Regions from separate parts of the Kitasatospora sp. NPDC091207 genome, predicted to be linked through region 2. Evidence: riboswitches for the same ligand, from Rfam matches in the RefSeq annotation. Region 2 holds a riboswitch; each other region holds the start of a gene.
The links. A riboswitch is a leader RNA that binds a small molecule or an ion and turns the genes downstream of it on or off. The one in region 2 is predicted to bind cobalamin.

Region 1 (6,759 bases), on a different contig from region 2:
GACGATCCGGTCCTCGGAGACGCCGACCGGCAACTCGACCAGCCGGGCGGGGCGGTGGGACTCGTCGGCGCCGTCGTGCGCGCCGTCCGGGCAGTGCGGGTCCGGTGCCGCCGGGTCGCAGGCGAAGCGGCAGCCGTCGACGGCGGCGATGGACGGCAGCAGGCCGGCCAGCGCGCGCACCATGGTCGACTTGGCGGTGCCCTTCTCACCACGCACCAGCACGCCGCCGACGGCCGGGGAGACCGCGTTGAGCAGCAGCCCGAGCCGCAGGTCGGCCATTCCGACGATCGCGGTGAAGGGGTAGCGGACGTCACTCATGATTCTCCAAGGGGGCCCCGGGCGGCAGGAACGGCAGCGAACCCGCGGCCGGCACCCCGCCCTCGATCAGCTTCCACAGCGCGTCGGTGTCCGCGTGCTCGTCGATCAGGTCGCCCAGCCGGTCCAGCCGGGCCTCGCGCGCCTCGGCGAACGACGTGTCCGGGGCCGGCACGAAGGCCCGGCCCGTCGCCCCGGCCACCTCGCGCAGCAGCGCGCGGCGGAAGTCGTCGTTCTCCAGCACGCCGTGCCAGGTCGTCCCCCAGACCGGTCCGACCCGGCAGCCGTCCAGGCTCCGGCCGTCCTCGTCGGTGACGAACGCGGTGCCGCCCTCGACGGTCACCACGCCGTGGTGGATCTCGTAGCCCGCGACCGGCTGCCCGAACGCCCGGCCGACCGGCCGGGCGAGCACCTTCTCGGCGCCGAACCGGACGTGGGCGGGTAGCAGGGCCAGGCCGTCGACGGCGCCGGCCCGGGACTCGACCTCGTCGTGGATGGCGCGCGTCAGCATCTGGTAGCCGCCGCAGACGCCGAGGACCGGCAGCCCGGCCGCGGCCCGGGCCCGCAGGGCCGGCTCCAGGCCGCGTTCGCGCAGCCAGGCCAGGTCGGCCACGGTGGCCCGGGTGCCGGGCAGGATCACCAGGTCGGCGTCGGCCAGCTCCTCGGGCCGGGTGGCCCAGCGGACCAGCACCCCGGGCTCCTGCGCCAGCGCGTCCACGTCGGTGAAGTTGGAGAGCCGGGGGAAGCGCACCACGGCCACCCGCAGCACGTCGGCGCCGAGCGGTCCGCGGCCCTCGGTGCGGTCCACCACGGTGGTCAGGTCCAGCGAGTCCTCGGCGTCCAGCCAGAGCCCGGACAGCATCGGCAGGGTGCCCAGCACCGGACGGCCGGTCAGCTCGCGCAGCATCTCCAGCCCGGGCGCCAGCAGCCGCGCGTCGCCGCGGAACTTGTTGACGAACCAGCCCGCGACATGCCGCTGGTCCTCCCGCGACAGCAGCGCCAGCGTCCCGTACATCGCCGCGAACACGCCGCCGCGGTCGATGTCGCCGACCACCACGACCGGCAGCGCGGCGGCGGTGGCCAGGCCCATGTTGGCGATGTCCCGGTCGCGCAGATTGATCTCGGCGGGCGACCCGGCGCCCTCGCAGACCACCACGTCGTAGCGGCGGCGCAGGTCGGCCAGGCACTCCAGGGCCCGTTCCAGCAGGACGGGCTTGCGCTCGCGGTAGTCCAGCGCGCCGACCTCGGCGACCGCCCGGCCGAGCAGCACCACCTGGCTGCGGCCGTCCGCGCCGGGCTTCAGCAGCACCGGGTTCATCGCCGCCTCGGGCTCCACCCGGGCCGCCTGGGCCTGCATCGCCTGGGCGCGGCCGATCTCCGCGCCGTCGGCGGTGACGAAGGAGTTCAAGGACATGTTCTGCGCCTTGAACGGCGCCACGGCGATGCCCTGACGGGCCAGCCAGCGGCAGATGCCCGCGGTGACCACGCTCTTCCCGGCGTCCGAGGTCGTCCCGGCGACCAGCAGTGCGTTGCTCATGCGCTCCCCCTTCTCGTCCCCGCCCCGAGTGCCCGCACGACGGCGTGCCCGGCGACGGTCGTACCCAGTGCGAGCAGTCCCACCCGGCGGGAGAGCCGGCAGGCGCGCTCGATGTCGTCCACCGTCACCGGCCGCAGCTCGCCGCCCAGCACCGGCCGGTGCTCCACCCGGCTGCCGTACCGCAGGGTGCCGCCGAGGCGCACGCCGAGGGCGCCGGCGAAGGCCGATTCGGCCTGGCCGGCGTTGGGGCTGGGGTGGGCGGAGCCGTCCCGGCGCCAGACCCGCCAGGCCGTCCGGGGCTCGGGCGCGGCGGCGACCGCCAGCAGCGCGGTCAGCCGGGCGCCCGGCCAGCCCGCCACGTCGTCCAGCCGCGCCGAGGCCCAGCCGAACCGGGCGTGGCGCGGCGAGCGGTGGCCGACCATCGCGTCGAGGGTGTTGACCGCGCGGAACGCCAGCAGCCCGGGCGTGCCCGCGAGGGCGCCCCAGACGAGCGCGTTGACCACGGCGTCGGCGGTGTTCTCGGCGACCGACTCGACCACCGCGCGGGCGATCTGCCGCTCGTCGAGGGCGCTCGGGTCGCGTCCGCACAGGTGCGGCAGCCGCCCGCGCGCCGCCGCGAGGTCGTGCGCGGCGAGCGAGCGCCCGATCGTGCGGGCCTCGCGGGTGAGCGAGGTGCCGCCGAGCACCGTCCAGGTCGCGGCGGCGGCCAGCGCGGCCCGCCCGAGCGGTCGGCGGCCCAGGGTGCGGTCGGCGGCCACCGCGCCGGCGGCGACGGCACCCACGCAGAGCGCGGTGAAGGCGGTGCCGACCGCGCGGTCGTCGCGCCAGATCCGCCGCTCCAGCCGGCCGGCCGCACTGCCGAAGACGGCCACCGGGTGGCCGCGCCGCGGATCGGCGAAGCGGGCGTCGGCGAGGTACCCGGCCACGGCGCCCAGCGCGAAGGCGGCGGCGCGGGTCAGCGGGCGCACGGTGGACAGCAGAGGGCTCGGAAGGTCGGGGCAGCCTGCATCGCGTGCGTGTCCTCACTCAGGGTCCGCGCCCTGGATCGACGAACCGGGGGCGAGAGTCTCCTGGCTTCCGGGTCGAACGCACCCCCGGGCCTTCCGGCTGCTTCTGACGGCCCGCCGCGATGGACCCCTCCGGCGCCGCGTGGGGCGAGGAGGGGCTCCGAGTGTGCTCCCCGGTGACAGTGGCGGGACCGCGCCGGACTCGCACCGGCTTCCTCTGCATGCCTCCGTTTGGCTGAAGGATCCCATCACGCGGCCGAACCGTGCGTCAACCAAGGTCACGGAGGGGTTGGTCACAGCGCCCGGGGGTTTCCCGGCCCCGTCGCTATCTCTGATCACCACCCCCCGCAGGGGCATGACAGCCTGTGCGATCGTCCAGTCGCCTGGAGAACCCTCCAGGCCCGCTTCGTGTGTTCGGCGGCTGGGGGGCGGCCGGACCACCCCCTACCGTCGGGTCCCATGCGACGCAGACAGCCACCCGCCGTGCCTCCGGTGCCCTTCTCGCCCGCGGCCGCCCGCGCGCACCGCGCCGGACTCGGCCTGACCCCCGAACAGGTGGTCGAGGGCATGGCCGCGCACGGTGTCCGGCTGCTGCCCGCCCACCTGCTCGGCTGGGAGAGCGGTGAGCTGCGCCCCGCCGAGGAGGAGTTCGTCGCGCTGGCCCGGGCGCTCTGGTGCCCGCCGGCCCAGCTGATGGGCGTCCGCCCGGCCCGGCTGCGGGACTTCCGGGTCGCCCGGGAGCTCAACCAGGAGAGCGCGGCCCGCCGGATCGGCATCGACCTGCGGCAGTACCAGCGGGCGGAGGCGACCGGCCAGTGGGACGGTGGGCAGGAGCAGACGTACGCGCTGGCCCAGGTGCTCGGCCTGACGCTGCGCGAGCTGGTCGCGGTGACGGGCCGGGCGGACGAGCTGGACCGGCGGCTGCGGCAGGGCGTGGACGGCCGCTGGCAGGCGCACGTCCGGGCGATCGGCCGGATCGTGCCGGTGCACGAGGACGACCTCGTCGCCGTGCTGACGGCGCTGCAGAGCGAGTACCAGGTCGCCTCCCACTGGGGCGCCGGCAGCTGGGGCTCCCCGGCCCCGGCGGCGGGCCCCGCCGCGGCGCCGGTGGCCCGGCCGCTGGGCGAGCGGTTCTGGGAGCTGCTGGGGCGGCTGGAGACCGGGATCCCGGTCTGACCGGCCGCGGTCCGCTCCGCTCTCTCCCTGCCGTGCCGCGAGCCGCGCCGTGCCGCGAGCCGCGCCGTGCCGCGAGCCGTGCCGCGAACCCTGGCCCGGCGTGACCCGGACGGCCGTGTCCGGTGGCCGGGCGCCGTCCCCGCGAGTGGACTGGTGGGCACACTGCCCAGTCCGCGACGAACGAGCGGGGAGCGATATGCGTTGGGGAACCGCAGCCGTAGTGGCGGCCGCCGCCGTCGGCACCGGGGCCGCCGTCCTGCTGATCGGCCGGAGGGCGTCCGAGCGGATGGTCAACCCGGCGGCCGCCCGTGAGCGGGCCGCCGGCCCCGTGGTGGTGCTGGCCCTGGGCGCCGGTCGGGCCACCTTCACCCGCACCGCCGAGAGCGCCCGCCCCGGCCGCTGGGCCGTCGAATGGGCCGACGGCGGGCACGCGGTGGTCGACGAGGTCCTGCACGCCGACGAGCGGGGCGTCACCCGGCGACTGGTCCGCGCCGACCGGGGCACCCTGGCACCCGGCACCGCGGTCCGCTTCACGCCCCGGGTCCACGTCGGCGATCCGACCTCCGCGCTCGGCCTGCCGTTCACCGAGACCGCCGTCGAGGGCGAGCTGGGCGCGCTGCCCGCCTGGCGGCTCGACGGCAAGCGCGGCACCTGGGTGATCCTGGTGCACGGCCCCGGCGCCGACCGGCAGCAGACCCTCCCGGTGATCCCCGTGCTGCAGCGGTTCGGCCTGCCCGTCCTCGCCGTCACCTATCGCGGCGACGAGGGCGCGCCCGCCTCCCCGGACGGCCTCGGCCACTTCGGCGAGACCGAGTGGCGGGACATCGAGGCGGCCCTGCGGCTGGCCCTCGACAGCGGCGCCGGGCGGGTCGTCCTGTACGGCTGGTCGCTCGGCGCGACCATGGTGCTGCAGACCGCGGCCCGCTCCGCCTGGGCGTCCGCGATCAGCGGCCTGGTGCTGGACTCCCCGGTGCTCGACTGGTCGGCCTCCGCCCGCCGGGGCGCGGCCCGGGCCGGCTACCGGGGCGCCGCCGCCGAGCTGGGCGCGCTCGCCGCCGAGGGTCGCGCCGGTGTGGATCTGGCCGACTTCGCGCGCCTCGCGGACGGGACCGACCTGCGGGTGCCCACCCTCCTCCTGCAAGGGCCCGACGACACGCTGGCCCCCTGGCGGGCCGCCGCCCGGCTGGCCGACCGCCGCTCCGACGTGGTCGGCCTCCAGGCCGTGCCCGGCGGGGAGCACGCGGGCCTCTGGAACGCCGACCCCGACCGCTACGAGGAGCACCTCCGGCGTTGGCTCACCCCGTTGCTCTGAGCCGCGCCGCTCCGAGGCCGGCCGCTCCGGGCCCCGCCGCTCTGAACCTCGCGGCTCCGGGCCCCCGCGGCTCCGCTCCCGGGCGGCGCCGGACGGGGCCGGAGCCCCCTGCCGGTCCTCTTCTGCCGCCCCGTCCACCACACCGCCCCCGAGCTGGCGTGTCCGTGTCAGACAGATCCGGCCAGGCGGTTTGGCCTCTGTTGCCCGATCTTGTCGACCCACCGCGACCGCCTCCCGGTAGTCGGGGCCGATCGGATGTGACAGAAGGCCGGTACAAGGGGAAGACTGCTCGACGTGACGTCTCGGAATCCGCGCGACCGTGATGCCCAGCTCCCGCCGACGATCGGCTCCGGTGCGACGGTGACCCGTCTCCCCGGAACTGCCCACCGCCCCGCCGGCGCCAGGCCGGGCGGCTCCGGCGTACCCCGCCGACGAGGCCCCGCACCAGCCCCCGGCCGTGGCCGGGTCCCGGTGCCGGACGGCTTCCCCGCTCCCGCCGAGCTGGCCCCGCTGGCCCGTCGGATGTTGATCGACGCCGTCCGCATCGCCCGTTGGGCCGGTGAACTCGCCGAGGTCGACAAGCGCGGCGAGCTGCTCCCCGAGGACGCCCGCGACGCCGGCCGCGCCCTCGCCATGACGGTGGGCGCCGCCACCAAGGCCTGGGGCCAGGCCCTGCTGGTCGGCCTGGTCGAGGCCCGGGACGGCGGCGCCGCCCCCGGCTGGCGCCTGCACGCCTGGGAGCACGACGACGAGGCCGTGGTCCGCGGCTGGTCGGCCCTGTTCGACGCCTGGACGCTGCTCGCCCCGGTGCCGCCCGCCGCCCTGCGCGGCGTCTTCGCGGTGCTCGCCGGGCAGGCCGTCGACCAGGCACCCCAGCTGCTCTCCTTCCTGCACCTGGTGGCCGGCCCGGTCGCCGACAGCGAGCTGCTGGAGCTGCTGCGCCGGGGCCTGGACGAGCGCCGGGTCGGCGGCGGCGACGGCGCGCTGGGCCTCTCGCCCGTGCCGCACGCCGCCTCCGCGGTCTCGGCCGTCCGTGGCACCTGCCGCGAGCCCCAGATCGACACCCCGGCCGCGCCCGCCGACGTGGCCGCCGTCCTGGACTGGATGCTGGACGGCCTGGCCGCCGTCGGAGCGGTGGTCCGCAAGGACGACGCCGCCGAGCTCTCGCCGCTCGGGCACTGGGCGGTGCGGGCCAAGCTGGAGGAGATCTGCACCGTCGCCCAGACGGCCGCCGGACACATCGAGCAGAGCGCCTTCGAGCTGCTCAACGCCTGCGCCGACTACTCGCCGGGCCCGGCCCGCGCCGAGTTCCGCGCCTGGGTCGCGGCCCGGCCGGCCGACCGGGCGGTGGCCGAACTGCTGGACGCCGCCCAGGGTGACGACGCCCTGGTCCGCGGCCTCGCCTTCGAGGC
Region 2 (6,759 bases):
CTCCGGTCGTTTCCGTCGGCTCGTACCTCCGAGCGTACGCCCGCCGCCGCGCGGCTCAGCCGGTCGTCACACCGCGCAGGTACGCCGCGAGCGCGGTGATCGCGGCCGGGTTGCGCGGGCTCTCCACCAGGTCGACGTAGTCCAGGACGAAGATCCGGTCGTCGCGGACGGCGGCGACGCCCGCCAGCGGCGGGAAGGACTTGAGGAACTTCCGCTTGGCCTCGGCGTCGGGCGAGCCGTAGTTGTTGATGACGATCACCTCGGGGTCGCGCTGGACCACGCTCTCCCAGCCGACGGTGGTCCAGGAGTCGGCGAGGTCGCCCATCACGTTCTGCCCGCCGGCCTTGGCGATGATCTCCTCGGGCGCGGCGAACTTCCCCGAGGTGTACGGCTTGTCCTCGCCGCTGTCGTACAGGAAGACCCGGGGCCGGCGCTCGGGCCGCGGGACGGCGGCGACCTGGGCCCGGAACTCGGCGATCAGCTTGTCGGCCCGGTCCCGGACGTCGAAGATCTCGCCGAGGTTGGCCAGGTCGGTGTAGAGCGCGTCCAGCGGGGACATCACACCGCGCTCGGGGCCCTTGCCGCTGCGGCAGGACTCGCTGAGCACGTAGGAGTCGATGCCCAGGCCGGCCAGCGCCTGCGGGGTGAAGCCGCCGGCCTCGTCGAACCCGTAGTGCCAGCCGGCGAAGACCAGGTCGGCCTTGGCCTCCAGGGCGATCTCCTTGGTGATCTGCTGCTTGGAGAGCCAGGTGGTCTGCTGGTAGCCGTCCTTCCAGGCCACCTGGTCGACCCGGCCCTTGTCGTCGGGCATCACGTAGCCGGCCATCCGGTCGGCGAGGCCGAGCGCGAGCATCAGCTCGGTGATGCCGACGTCGTTGGTCACCGTCCGGGCCGGCTTCCGTTCGAAGGTGACCTCGGAACCGCAGTTGTCGACGGTCACCGGGTAGTGGGCGGAGCCGGCGGCGTCCCCGGCGGGGGCGATCTCGGCGCCGCAGCCGGTCAGCGCGAGGGTGAGCAGGGCGGCGGTGGCAACGGCCTTGGTGCGCATGGGGGTTTCCTCAGCGGGGGGAGTCGGCGGGGACGGGGGAGGACGGGCGGAGCCGGTCGAAGAGCAGCTGGACGGCGCCGGTCCCGGGGTGCTTCACGGGGGTCGCGCGGACGCCGAACACCTCGGCCAGCAGGGCGGGCCGCAGCACCTCGGCGGGCGTCCCGGAGGCGACGATCCGGCCGGCCGCGATGACGTACAGCAGGTCGCAGTGGCCGGCCGCCAGGTTGAGGTCGTGCAGCGCCGTGAGCACCGTCGGACCGGCCTCCCGGACCAGCGTCAGCACCTCCAACTGGTGGGCGATGTCGAGGTGGTTGGTGGGTTCGTCGAGCACCAGCACCCGGGGCTCCTGGACCAGCGCGCGGGCGATCAGCACCCGCTGCTTCTCGCCCCCGGACAGGCTCAGGAAGCCGCGCCCGGCCAGGTGGCCCGCGCCCACCCGGTCCAGCGCGCCGGCGCACCGCCCGGTGTCCGCCGCGGTCGGCCGGGCGAACCCGCCGCGGTGCGGCAACCGGCCCATGCCGACCACCTCGGCCACCGTGAAGTCGAACTCGGCGGAGTGCTCCTGCGGCAGCGCGGCCACCCGCCGGGCGGCCTCGCGCGCGGCGAGCGCGTGCAGGTCCTCGCCGTCCAGCCGGACGGCGCCGGCGGCGGGCCGCAGCGCCCGGTAGACGCAGCGCAGCAGGGTCGACTTGCCGCTGCCGTTCGGCCCGACCAGGCCGACCACCTGCCCGGCGGCGGCGCCGAGCGTGACGTCGTGGACCAGCCGGGTGCCGGCCAGGTCGACCGAGACGGCGTCGAGGGCGAGATCCATCAGCGGCCTCCGAAGGTGTAGCCGCGACGGCGCATCAGCAGCAGGAAACAGGGCACTCCGAGGACGGCGGTGACCACCCCGACCGGCAGTTCGGCCGGCGCCAGCAGGGTGCGGGAGACGATGTCCACCCAGACCAGCAGCAGGGCGCCGGCGAGCGGCGCGACCAGCAGCACCCGGCGGTGTCCGGCGCCGACCAGCATCCGGGTCAGGTGCGGCACCATCAGGCCGACGAAGCCGATCGCGCCGCTGACCGCGACCACGGTGCCGGTGACGGCCGCGGTCACCACGAACAGTTCGCGGCGCAGCCGGTCGCCGTCCACCCCGAGCGAGGCCGCCGTCTCGTCGCCCATGGCGAGGGCGTCCAGCCGCCCGGCGGCGCAGGCCAGGTAGGCCAGGCCGGCCGCCACGGTGGCGGCGGCGATCGGGACGGACCCCCAGGTGGCCCCGCCGAGGCTGCCGAGCAGCCACATCATGGCGCTGCGGGCGGCCTCGCCGCGCGCGGCGCCGAACACCATCAGCGCCGTCACCGCCGAGAAGCCGTAGGACATCGCGGTGCCGGTCAGCACCAGCCGCAGCGGGGTGAGCCCGTACGCCGTCCGGGCGGCGGCGTACACCAGGACCATCGCCAGCAGCGCGGCGGCGAACGCGGAGACCGAGATCGCCCAGACCCCGAGCGAGGCGAAGGCGCCCAGCAGCAGGACGGCGTTGGCGCCGACCGAGGCGCCGGAGGAGATGCCCAGGACGAACGGGTCCGCCAGCGCGTTGCGGACCATCGCCTGCACCGCGACGCCGGTGGCCGCGAGCCCGGCGCCGACCACGGCGGCCAGCACGGTGCGCGGCAGCCGGATCTCCCAGACGATCGCGTACGCGGCCGCCTCCCCGGCCTCCAGCCGGCCACCCGTCAGCCCGGCGCCGAGCAGCCGCAGGACGCGCGTCCAGCCGAGCCCGGTGGAGCCCAGCGCCACTCCGCAGACCAGCGAGAGCAGCAGGGCCGCGACCAGGCCGGCGGCCAGGGGCACGACGGGTATTCGACGGGCCGTCCGTTCGGGGGCCGGTGCGGTCACTGCGGTGCTCACGGGCGGCGCGCCTTCGCCTCGGGCCGTCGACGGCAGCGAGGCGGCGCGCCCGGGCCGCACTGCTGCCGGGGCGCCATCCCCTCGCAGTCCACGGCGAGTTGTCGGGAGATCCGCGTCCCGGGGCGATCGGGCTCGCGGGGCACGGGGCCCCGCCCACCGTTGCGGGTCAGCGCCGGATTCACACCGGACTTCTCCCTGGGACGCCCTGGCAGCATAACAAGCACGGGGGCCCGGCACCCCTTACCGGGGGGTCCCGCGTGCGGGAACGCGCGACCGCCCCCGTCCGGCGGTCCGGACGGGGGCGGTCGGCGGTGCCTGATCGGCGATCAGGCCTGCTTGGTCTCCCAGAAGATCTTGTCGACCTCGGCGATGAGGTCGAGCAGGGCCTGGCCGGTGGCCGGGTCCGTCGACGCCTTGGCGGCCGAGGCGGCCTTCAGGGTGTCGTTGATCAGCTGGTGCAGCTGCGGGTACTTCTCGAAGTGCGGGGCCTTGAAGTAGTCGCTCCACAGGACCGAGATGTGGTGCTTGACGGCCTCGGCGCGCTGCTCCTTGATGATCAGGGCACGGGTGCGGAACGCCGGGTCCTCGTTGGCCTGGTACTTCTCCTGGGTGCCCTTCACCGACTCGGCCTCGATCCGGGCCTGTGCGGGGTCGTAGACGCCGCAGGGCAGGTCGCAGTGGGCGTGGGCGGTGGCGCGCGGTGCAAACAGACGAGAGAACATGGGAGTCCTTCCTTAGATCGTCTTCCCGCGCCCGAGATTACCCTTCCGGTCACCGGGTTTCGCGGTCGGGCGGCGGGCCTAGGGCAAAAGGTGGAGCCGGAACCGGGCCAATTCGGGCATCGGCCGATGGCGGCCCGTACGGCAGACTGGGACGCGGCGAGCCGGGAGGAGGAGGCGTGGCGCGGATGGCGGAACCGGAGGGCGGCACCCCGGGGGGTGGCGCGCCGTTCGGGCTGATCGATGTGGCGGGGCCCTCGATGGCGCCGACCCTGCGTGAGGGCGACCAGCTGCTGGTCCGGTACGGCGCGCGGATCAGACCGGGATCGGTGGTGGTGTTCCGTCACCCCTTCCAGCAGGACCTGCTGGTGGTGAAGCGGGCCGTCGAGCGGCGCGCGAAGGGGTGGTGGCTGCTCTCCGACAACCGGCCGGTGGACAGCGACAGCCGCAGCTACGGAGCCGTCCCGGACGAGCTGGTGCTCGGCCGGGTGCTGCTGCGGCTGCGTCCGCGCCCGGCCTGGCTGGCCCCCGGCCGCCGGCTGGAGCGCCTGCTGCTGACCGGCCGGCCCGGCCGGGTCCCGGGACTGGCCCGCCGGCTGGGCGTCTGGGTCGACCCGGGCGGCCGCTAGGCCTGGCCCTGGCCGGCCAGGGCGGACGCCTCCTGGGCCTCCTGCCGCTTGCGGGCCCGGTACGCGGCGACGTTGGCCCGGGTGGCGCACCGGTCGGAGCAGTACCGCCGGGACCGGTTGGTGGAGGTGTCCAGGTAGGCGTTGCGGCAGGGCGCGGCCTGGCAGATGCCGAGCCGGTCGGCGCCCAGCTCGGTCAGGTGGACGGCCAGCCCCATGCAGGCGACGGCGCTGAAGTGCGCGGTGGCGGTCGGGGAGTTCTCGGCGAGGTGCAGGTGCCAGCGCGGCCGCCCGGCGTCGTCCAGGTAGTCGTGCCCGGAGACCAGCGGGCTGACCGGGTACTCCATCAGCAGGCTGTTCAGCAGGTCGACGCCGCGGATCTCGTCCCCCTCGGCGGCGGCTTCGAACACCCCGCGCAGCCTGGTCCGGACGGCCCGCAGCCGCGGCAGGTCCGCCTCGTCGGCGAGCGCGGCGGCCCGGGAGGAGTCGGAGAACAGCGACCGCACCGCGTCCACCGAGGTCAGTGAGTCGGTGCCGCGCTCGGGCTCCTCGGTGTTCACCAGCCGGACGGCCAGATCGGCGTACGAGGCGAGCTCCACGGTGGTCCTTCCAAATTCGGTAACGGGCTGATTGGCTCCAGCCTATTACCCGGGCGGGGAAAACGTCGGCGCCCGGCAGGACCGGCCTGCCGGGCGCCGTGACGGTGCGCTCAGAGCACCTTGGACAGGAACGCCCGGGTGCGCTCGTGCTGGGGGTCGGTGAGGACGTCGCGCGGGTTGCCGGACTCGACCACCACACCGCCGTCCATGAAGACCAGCGCGTCGCCGACCTCGCGGGCGAAGCCCATCTCGTGGGTCACCACGACCATGGTCATGCCCTCCTCGGCGAGGCCGCGCATGACGTCCAGGACGTCGCCGACCAGCTCCGGGTCGAGTGCCGAGGTGGGCTCGTCGAAGAGCATCAGCTTGGGCTTCATGGCGAGTGCCCGGGCGATCGCCACCCGCTGCTGCTGGCCGCCGGAGAGCTGCGAGGGGTAGTTCTTCGCCTTGTCGGCCAGGCCGACCCGCTCCAGCAGGGCCATCCCGCGGTTGCGGGCGTTCGCCCTGGACTCGCCCTTGACCTGCACCGGCGCCTCGATGACGTTCTCCAGGGCGGTCATGTGCGGGAACAGGTTGAAGCGCTGGAACACCATGCCGATGTCGCGCCGCTTGAGCGCGACCTCGTTCTCCTTGAGCTCGTAGAGCCGGTCGCCCTTCTGCCGGTAGCCGACCAGCTCGCCGTCGACCCAGAGCCGGCCGGCGTTGATCTTCTCCAGGTGGTTGATGCACCGCAGGAAGGTCGACTTGCCGGAGCCGGAGGGGCCGATCAGGCAGAACACCTCGCCCTGCTTGACCTCCAGGTCGATGCCCTTGAGCACCTGGACCGCGCCGTAGGACTTGTGGACGTCCTCGGCCCGGACCATCGGGCCGCCGTTGCCGGCGTCGGCGGGGGTCTTGGTCAGATCGGTCATACGTGACCACCTCCCTCGAGCCCCGGGACCACGTCGGGGGTGGTCTTCGGGGTGGGCTTCCCGGCGAACAGTCTCCGCAGCCGCTGGATCGGCGTGGGCGGGAGCGTCCGGTTGGAGCCGCGGGCGTAGTGCCGCTCGATGTAGTACTGGCCGATGGTCAGCAGCGACGTGAAGAACAGGTACCAGAGGCTGACCACGATCAGCAGCGGGATGTTCTGGTAGTTCCGAGAGTAGATCACCTGGCCGGCCCGGAAGATCTCCTCCAGGGAGATCACGCTGACCAGCGACGTGGTCTTGAGCATCGAGATGGTCTCGTTGCCGGTCGGCGGGATGATCACCCGCATGGCCTGCGGCAGCACGATCCGCCGCATGGTCTGGAACCGGCTCATGCCGAGCGCGTGCGAGGCCTCGCTCTGCCCCTCGTCGACCGACTGGATGCCGCCCCGGACGATCTCCGCCATGTAGGCGGCCTCGTTGAGGCCCAGGCCCAGCAGGGCGGCGACGAAGGTCGGGATCAGGACGTTGGTGGACTCGGACCAGAACTCCGGTCCCCACGGCACGCCGATCGAGAGCTTGGCCCAGATCAGGCCGAGGAAGTTCCAGAACACCAGCTGCACCAGGACCGGCGTGCCGCGGAAGATCCAGATGTAGATCCACGCGGTGCCGGAGAGCAGCGGGTTGGGGGAGAGCCGCATCACCGCGAGGATGATGCCGCCGACCACGCCCATGATCATGGCGAGCGCGGTCAGCTCCAGTGTCACGAGCATGCCGTGCACGATGCTGTCGTGGAAGAGGTACTTCCCGACGATGTCCCACTTGAAGGCGGGATTGGTGAAGAGGGCGCTCAGCAGCATCGCCGCGAGCAGGGCGATGACGACGGCGCCCGCCCAGCGTCCGGGGTGGCGGACGGGGACGGCCTTGATGGTCTCAGGCCGTCCCTTCGTCGCCTTCCCCTTGTCCAGAGAGTTC
Region 3 (6,759 bases), on a different contig from region 2:
CCCCCGATTCCTTCCCCGTTCGTCGCGGCAGGAGCGATCATGAGGGCCATGGCATTGTCGACGGAGTTCACGGAGTTGTTGGGCGTGCGGCACCCGGTCGTGCTGGCGCCGATGGGCGGTGCGGCCGGGGGCGCGCTGGCGGCGGCCGTCTCCCGGGCGGGCGGGTTCGGGCTGCTGGGCGGCGCGTACGGGAACCGGGAGTGGTTGGCGCGCGAGCTGTCGATCGTGGCGAAGGGCACCGATCAGCCGTGGGGTGTCGGCTTTCTGACCTGGGCGGGGTCGACGTCGGCGCAGTGGAGCAGGCGTTGGAGGCCCAGCCCGCGGCAGTGATGCTCTCCATCGGGGACCCGAGCCCGTTCGCCGATCGAATCCGCAGGTCGGGTGCGGTTCTGATGGTTCAGGTCACTGATCTGGACGAGGCCGGGCGGGCTGTGGACCTGGGCGCCGACGTCATCGTGGCGCAGGGAACGGAGAGCGGTGGGCACGGCGCCCGCCGCGGGCGGTCCACCCTGCCGTTCGTGCCGCTCGTGGTGGACCTCGCGGCACCCGTACCCGTCCTGGCGGCCGGCGGGATCGCCGACGGCCGGGGCGTCGCCGCGGCACTGGCCCTGGGCGCCGCCGGAGCTCTCATCGGCACCCGTTTCCAGGCCACGACCGAGGCCCTGGTCGACCCCTCCGTCAGCAAGGCCCTCATCGAAGGACACGGACAGGACACCGAGCGCAACAGCGTGCTGGACATCGCCCGCGGCGCGAGCTGGCCGACCGAGACGTACACGGCCCGCACACTCGGCCACCCCTACCTCGACCGCTGGCGCGGCCGGGAAGCCGAGTTGGCCCGCGACCTGCGGGCCCGTCAGGACTACCGGGACGACGTCGCACGAGGGGTCATTCCCCCGATGCCGGTCTGGGCGGGCGAGGCGGTCGACCTCATCACGGATCTACCGTCCGCGGCCGACCTCGTCACCACCTTGGCCGCCCAGGCCGAGGACGCCCTGTCCCGAGCCGGAAAGCGCGGGCCGGAGAACCGGCCACGAACCCGCGACTGACGACGCCCGCCCGCTCGCACGTCGCGGGCTCGGCGGCGACCTCGCCAGGCAGGCCCGTCACTCCCGTTCCCGGCCACGGCGCGAACTCGGCCACCGGTCAGCCGGCCGCCGCTCGCAGGGCGGCCACCACGCGGACCGCGTCGGCGGTGCCCGGGACGTCGTGGACACGCACGGCCCATGCGCCCTGGACCGCTGCCAGCGTGGACACGGCCGCCGTGGCGGCGTCGCGGGCGCGGGCGGGCCGGGGCTCACCGGTCGCCGGGTCGGCGAGCAGTGTCCCGAGGAAACGCTTCCGGGACGCCGCCACCAGGACGGGGCGGCCGAGGGCGGCCCAGGCGTCGAGCCGGGCGAGCAGGGCCCAGTCGTCCTCGCGGCCCTTGGCGAAGCCGAGGCCCGGGTCGACGACGAGCTGGTCGAGGTCCACCCCGGCGGAGACCACCACGGCCATCTGGTGTGCCACCTCGCTGATCGCCTCGGCCACGACGTCCTCGTACTCCGCGAGTTCGTCCATCCCGGCGGACTGTCCCCGCCAGTGCATCACCACGAAGGGAACACCGGTACGGGCCACGACGGACGCCATCCGCGGATCCGCCCGGCCTCCGCTGACGTCGTTGATGATCCGCGCGCCGCAGTCCACCGCCGCCTCGGCGACGTCCGCGCGCATCGTGTCCACGCTGACGGCCACTCCGGCGGCGACGAGTGCCCGCACCACGGGAAGCACCCGTCTCGTCTCTTCCTCCGGGGTCACCCTGACGGCACCCGGACGGGTGGACTCGCCGCCGACGTCCACGATGTCGGCGCCCTGCGCCGCCAGCCTCAGCCCGTGGGCGACCGCCCGGCCGGGATCGAGCCACAGGCCACCGTCGGAGAACGAGTCGGGAGTGACGTTCACGATTCCCATCACTCCGCAGCGACCCCAGTCGTCCACTCCGGGCAGCTTGTCCATGCGCATATGCGTGGGACCATTGTGACTCATGGTGCCTCATTCACTTCCCGACTCAGCTCCGGCCTCAATTCGGTGTATCAACAAGTGGACAGGGTGAGCCAGCACCACCGGCCGACCCGATCATGTCCCCATGGCTCTCGGAACCCCCAGCACAAGGACTGATCGGGCACTCTCCATCCGCGAACTCCTGGCAACGGGGGAACGCTCGTACTCCTTCGAGTTCATGCCACCCCGAAGCGCGCAGGCGGAAGCGGGACTGTGGAACGCGATCCGCAGGTTGGAGGTACTTCCTCGGTCACTATGCTGACCAGGGAGTTCGCAACGTCCTCGCGCTGCGCGGCGATCCGCCCGGCGATCCGCTCGGCGCGTGGGCGCGCCACCCGGACGGCGTGGAGTACGCGGCGGAACTCGTCCGGCTGATCAAGGAGTCGGGGGACTTCTGCGTCGGGGTGGCCGCCTTCCCGGAGCTGCACCCCCGGTCGCCCGACTGGGACAGCGAGATCCGGCACTTCGTGGAGAAATGCCGGGCGGGGGCCGACTACGCGATCACCCAGATGTTCTTCGACGTGGACGACTATCTGCGCCTTCGGAACCGGGTGGAGAAATCAGGATGCGACATCCCGATCATCCCGGAGATCATGCCGATCACCACGACGCGGTCCCTCGACCGTATTCCGGCGCTCAGTACCGCGGTCATTCCGAAGACATTCTCCGACCGCATGAGAGCCGCCCGGGACCGCCCTGACGAGGTCCGCGCCATCGGCATCGACCACGCCACGGAAATGTGCCGGCGACTGATTTCCGAGGAAACCCCGGACTGCATTTCATGACCATGAACTTCTCCACGGTCACGACGGAGATCTACCAGAACCTGGGCCTCGACGGCCGGGGGTGAACGGTGACCGTCCCGTGGAGCGCGGGACGGTCACCGCACCGGCGGCGCCCGGCCCGCACGTGACGTTCTGCCCCGGACGGTGCCGGGGCGGGTGGTCGCGAGGTCGCACCCGCCCCGGCAGGACGACGTCAGCCGGCCAGCTCCCCCCGGACCGCGCGGGCCGCGGCGACCAGGTTCTCCAGGGAGGCGCGGGTCTCGGTCCAGCCGCGGGTCTTCAGACCGCAGTCGGGGTTGACCCAGAGCCGCTCCGCCGGAATCGCGGCCAGGCCGGCCCGCAGCAGCGAGGCGGCCTCCCCGGCGCTCGGCACCCGGGGCGAGTGGATGTCGTAGACACCCGGGCCGACCTCGCGCGGGTAGCCGGCCTCGGCGAGCTCGTGGGCGACCTCCATGTGCGAACGGGCCGCCTCCAGGGAGATCACGTCGGCGTCGAGCTCGTCGATCGCGGTCATGATCGCGCCGAACTCGGCGTAGCACATGTGGGTGTGGATCTGGGTGTCGGCACGGACCCCGGAGGTGGAGAGCCGGAACGACCCGGTGGCCCACTCCAGGTAGCCGGGGCGGTCGGCCGCCCGCAGCGGCAGGGTCTCGCGCAGCGCGGGCTCGTCGACCTGGATGACGGCCGCGCCGGCCGTCTCCAGGTCGGTCACCTCGTCGCGCAGGGCGAGCGCGACCTGCCGGGCGGTGTCGCCGGTCGGCTGGTCGTCCCGGACGAAGGACCAGGCGAGCATGGTCACCGGGCCGGTGAGCATGCCCTTGACCGGACGGTCCGTCAGGTCCGCCGCGTAGCGGTACCAGTCGACGGTCATCGGGTGCGGGCGGGAGATGTCGCCGGCCAGCACCGGCGGGCGGACGTAGCGGGTGCCGTAGGACTGCACCCAGCCCTGCTGGGTGGCCAGGTAGCCGGTCAGCTGCTCGGCGAAGTACTGGACCATGTCGTTGCGCTCGGGCTCGCCGTGGACCAGGACGTCGATGCCGGCCTTCTCCTGGTAGGCGATCACCTCGCGGACCTCGGCCCGCATCCGGTCCTGGTAGGCGCCGTCGTCGATGCGGCCGGCCCGCAGGTCGGCGCGGGCCGTGCGCAGTTCGGTGGTCTGCGGGAAGGAGCCGATGGTGGTGGTCGGCAGCAGCGGCAGGTTCAGGCGGGTCCGCTGCGCCTCGGCGCGCTCGGGGTAGGCCTGGGCGCGGTGGGCGTCCGCGGGGGTGGTGGCGGCGACGCGGGCCCGGACGGCCGGGTCGTGGGTCAGCGCGGAGGCGGCACGGGAGGCCAGGTCGGCGCGGTTGGCGGCCAGTTGGGCCGCGATGGTGTCGACTCCGTCGCGCAGGCCGCGGGCGAGGATGGTGATCTCCTCGGTCTTCTGGCGGGCGAAGGCGAGCCAGCGGGCGACCTGCGGGTCGAGGTCGCGTTCGGCGTCGGCGTCGAGCGGGACGTGCAGGAGGGAGGAGGACGGCGCGACGTCGACCCGGTCGGCCAGCCCGAGCAGGGTACCGAGGGTGGCGAGGGACTTCTCCAGGTTGTTGATCCAGATGTTGCGGCCGTCCACCACGCCCGCGACCAGGCGCTTGCCGGGCAGGCCGCCGACGGCGGCAAGGTCGTCGAGGTTGGCGGCGCCCGGGCCGGTGAAGTCCAGGCCGATGCCCTCGATCGGGGCCTTGGCCAGGACGGGGAGGGCCTCGCCGAGGCGGTCGAAGTACGTCGCGGCCAGGATGCTCGGCCGGTCGGTGAGCGCGCCGAGTTCGCGGTAGACGCGGGCGGCGGCGTTCAGCTCGGCCGGGGTGCGGTCCTGGACCAGGGCCGGTTCGTCGAGCTGGACCCACTCGGCGCCCGCGGCGCGCAGGTCGGCGAGGAGTTCGGCGTAGACGGGCAGCAGCCGGTCCAGCAGGGTGACCGGCTGGAAGTCGGCGGCCACGCCGGGAGCGGGCTTGGCGAGCAGCAGGTACGTCAGCGGGCCGACCAGCACCGGCCGGGCCCGGTGGCCGAGGCCGAGGGCCTCCCGCAGTTCGGCGACCGGCTTCGCGGAGTTCGCGACGAAGACCGTGTCCGGGCCCAACTCGGGTACCAGGTAGTGGTAGTTGGTGTCGAACCACTTGGTCATCTCCAGCGGCGCGACATCCTGCGTGCCGCGGGCCATGGCGAAGTAGCCGTCCAGCGGGTCGGCCTCGACGGCGGCGCGGTGGCGCGGCGGGATCGCGCCGACCGCGACCGTGGTGTCCAGGACGTGGTCGTAGAGCGAGAAGTCGCCGGTGGGGACTTCGGTGACGCCCGCCCCGGTCAGCCGGCGCCAGTTGTCACGGCGCAGTCCGGCGGCGGTGGCGTGCAGGGCGGCGGCGTCGACACGGCCGGCCCAGTACCCCTCGACGGCCTTCTTCAGCTCCCGGTTCGGGCCCTGCCTCGGGTAGCCGTACACGGTGGCCTGCGGGGTGGTGGAACTCGATGACACGGAACTCTCCTTCGCGAGTCGCGCTGCGATCCCGGGAGAGCACGACGGCGTGGAGGTACGACAGTGGGGGCACGGCACCAGGATGGGCCCGCCCGCTCCGCCGACCCGCCCTCGAGGTCACCGAGATCACCGCGTGCGGGGTGCACGCGGACAGTGGCAGGTCTTCGGACTCGCGGGCACATCCACCTGTCGAACCAGGCGGACCCCTACTGGCCGTCGCTTCCCGGACCCCGCTGGGGCCCAGTGCATGTGACGGCGGTCGTTCCCACTCACCGCTGCGGGGCAGTCCCGGATTCCCACCGGGTTCCCTCTTACGACGCCATGGCTGGAGGACACGGCGAACCTACTGCGAGGCCCAGCCTAGGCCCAGCGAGGCGCGCCTGTCGCCGCTTGTCCGGATACCGGATGGCCACGTGGACCGTTTCCGGCCACGCAAGCGCCCCGGCGCGCTCCGGCGCGGCCGGGCCGATGGCCTCGGCGGTGAAGGGCCCGGCTCCACCGGCGTCGGCGGCCTTGCCCCGCCGCAGCCGGACCGCCACGATCACCAGGCAGGCCGTCGGCGTGTTGAAGGTGGCGAGGACGGGTGCAGGGCGCCTTGAAGCGTCCGACCTCGGCACCCTGCTTCGCACGACCGTAGACGCGCCGGTGGGTGGGGTCGATGTCGACGAACGCGACCTTGTCCGCGCCCGGCAGCAGTGGCGTCGTCCGGGCCAGTCGGGCAAGGAAGTGCCTGTGCACCGCGTGGAGTTGCCGGTTGTGGCCGTGCGTGAAGGCGCGCAGGGAGGTACCCAGCGTCGAAGGTGCGCGCTCCCCGCCGAACAGCAGGCCCAACGCGCCGTGCCGCAACCGGTCGGTGTCGTCGATGGGGGCATCTCCGCTTTCATGTCCGGGCCCTGGACCGGCCATTGACCGGTGGATTCGGACTCAGGTCGCGGTTGCTCGTCATCCCTGTGACCCCGGGGGGGGTGAGCTGCCGGGCTGTCGAGCATGGCCACGAACTGGTCGACTCGCGTCGGCCAGGAGGGGGAGCCCCACCAGTCCTCGACACAACGGTTGCGCCACGCACTGTCGGTGCTGTCGATCGCGAGAACATCCAGCAGCGCGTTGAGGTCGGCGGGATCGATCCCCGCCCTCGCTTGAAGCATCTCCTCGACGGCTCCTTCGGTCGGCGTCGGTGGCCAGGAGCACGGTCCTGGCCGGGGGCGGTTCCCGGAGCCTGCTCCCGGGTGCGGTCTCGTCCTGGGTGCGGACGAACTCCCCTGCCCTCGAATGGTCCTCTTGATCAAGGCCGGGAATCACCGGCGCCATTCATCGGAGGGTTCCTTTCGTGTACGAGCATGCACCGCACAGCCGCTTTTTGAACCGGCATCGGGTGGTGGCGGTCGTGACCGCCGTGGCAGCCGGGGTCATGGCGGCCGGAGCACTGGCACCGAC

Region 1: it holds a riboswitch for cobalamin, as region 2 does, so the genes downstream of both, ACIQTO_RS31820 (cobalamin biosynthesis protein) here and ACIQTO_RS08800 (FecCD family ABC transporter permease) in region 2, are expected to answer to the same signal.
Region 3: it holds a riboswitch for cobalamin, as region 2 does, so the genes downstream of both, metE (5-methyltetrahydropteroyltriglutamate--homocysteine S-methyltransferase) here and ACIQTO_RS08800 (FecCD family ABC transporter permease) in region 2, are expected to answer to the same signal.

The regions. Positions count from the first base shown of each region.
Region 1 is NZ_JBIVVS010000027.1:31,615-38,373, forward strand. It holds gene ACIQTO_RS31810 (putative cobaltochelatase) at 1-318, opposite strand, end outside; gene ACIQTO_RS31815 (cobyric acid synthase) at 311-1,852, opposite strand; gene ACIQTO_RS31820 (cobalamin biosynthesis protein) at 1,849-2,820, opposite strand; cobalamin riboswitch at 2,916-3,078, opposite strand; gene ACIQTO_RS31825 (transcriptional regulator) at 3,319-4,035, shown strand; gene ACIQTO_RS31830 (alpha/beta hydrolase family protein) at 4,232-5,347, shown strand; gene ACIQTO_RS31835 (hypothetical protein) at 5,819-6,759, shown strand, end outside.
Region 2 is NZ_JBIVVS010000003.1:261,514-268,272, forward strand. It holds gene ACIQTO_RS08790 (ABC transporter substrate-binding protein) at 56-1,048, opposite strand; gene ACIQTO_RS08795 (ABC transporter ATP-binding protein) at 1,059-1,859, opposite strand; gene ACIQTO_RS08800 (FecCD family ABC transporter permease) at 1,859-2,935, opposite strand; cobalamin riboswitch at 3,039-3,158, opposite strand; gene sodN (superoxide dismutase, Ni) at 3,262-3,657, opposite strand; gene sodX (nickel-type superoxide dismutase maturation protease) at 3,843-4,283, shown strand; gene ACIQTO_RS08815 (CGNR zinc finger domain-containing protein) at 4,280-4,879, opposite strand; gene ACIQTO_RS08820 (amino acid ABC transporter ATP-binding protein) at 4,990-5,790, opposite strand; gene ACIQTO_RS08825 (amino acid ABC transporter permease) at 5,787-6,759, opposite strand, start outside.
Region 3 is NZ_JBIVVS010000011.1:145,849-152,607, reverse strand. It holds gene ACIQTO_RS20180 (nitronate monooxygenase) at 49-330, shown strand; gene ACIQTO_RS20175 (NAD(P)H-dependent flavin oxidoreductase) at 330-1,046, shown strand; gene folP (dihydropteroate synthase) at 1,144-1,992, opposite strand; partial or broken gene ACIQTO_RS20165 (methylenetetrahydrofolate reductase) at 2,123-2,887, shown strand; gene metE (5-methyltetrahydropteroyltriglutamate--homocysteine S-methyltransferase) at 3,016-5,325, opposite strand; cobalamin riboswitch at 5,463-5,687, opposite strand; gene ACIQTO_RS20155 (hypothetical protein) at 5,731-6,234, shown strand; gene ACIQTO_RS20150 (serine hydrolase domain-containing protein) at 6,734-6,759, shown strand, end outside.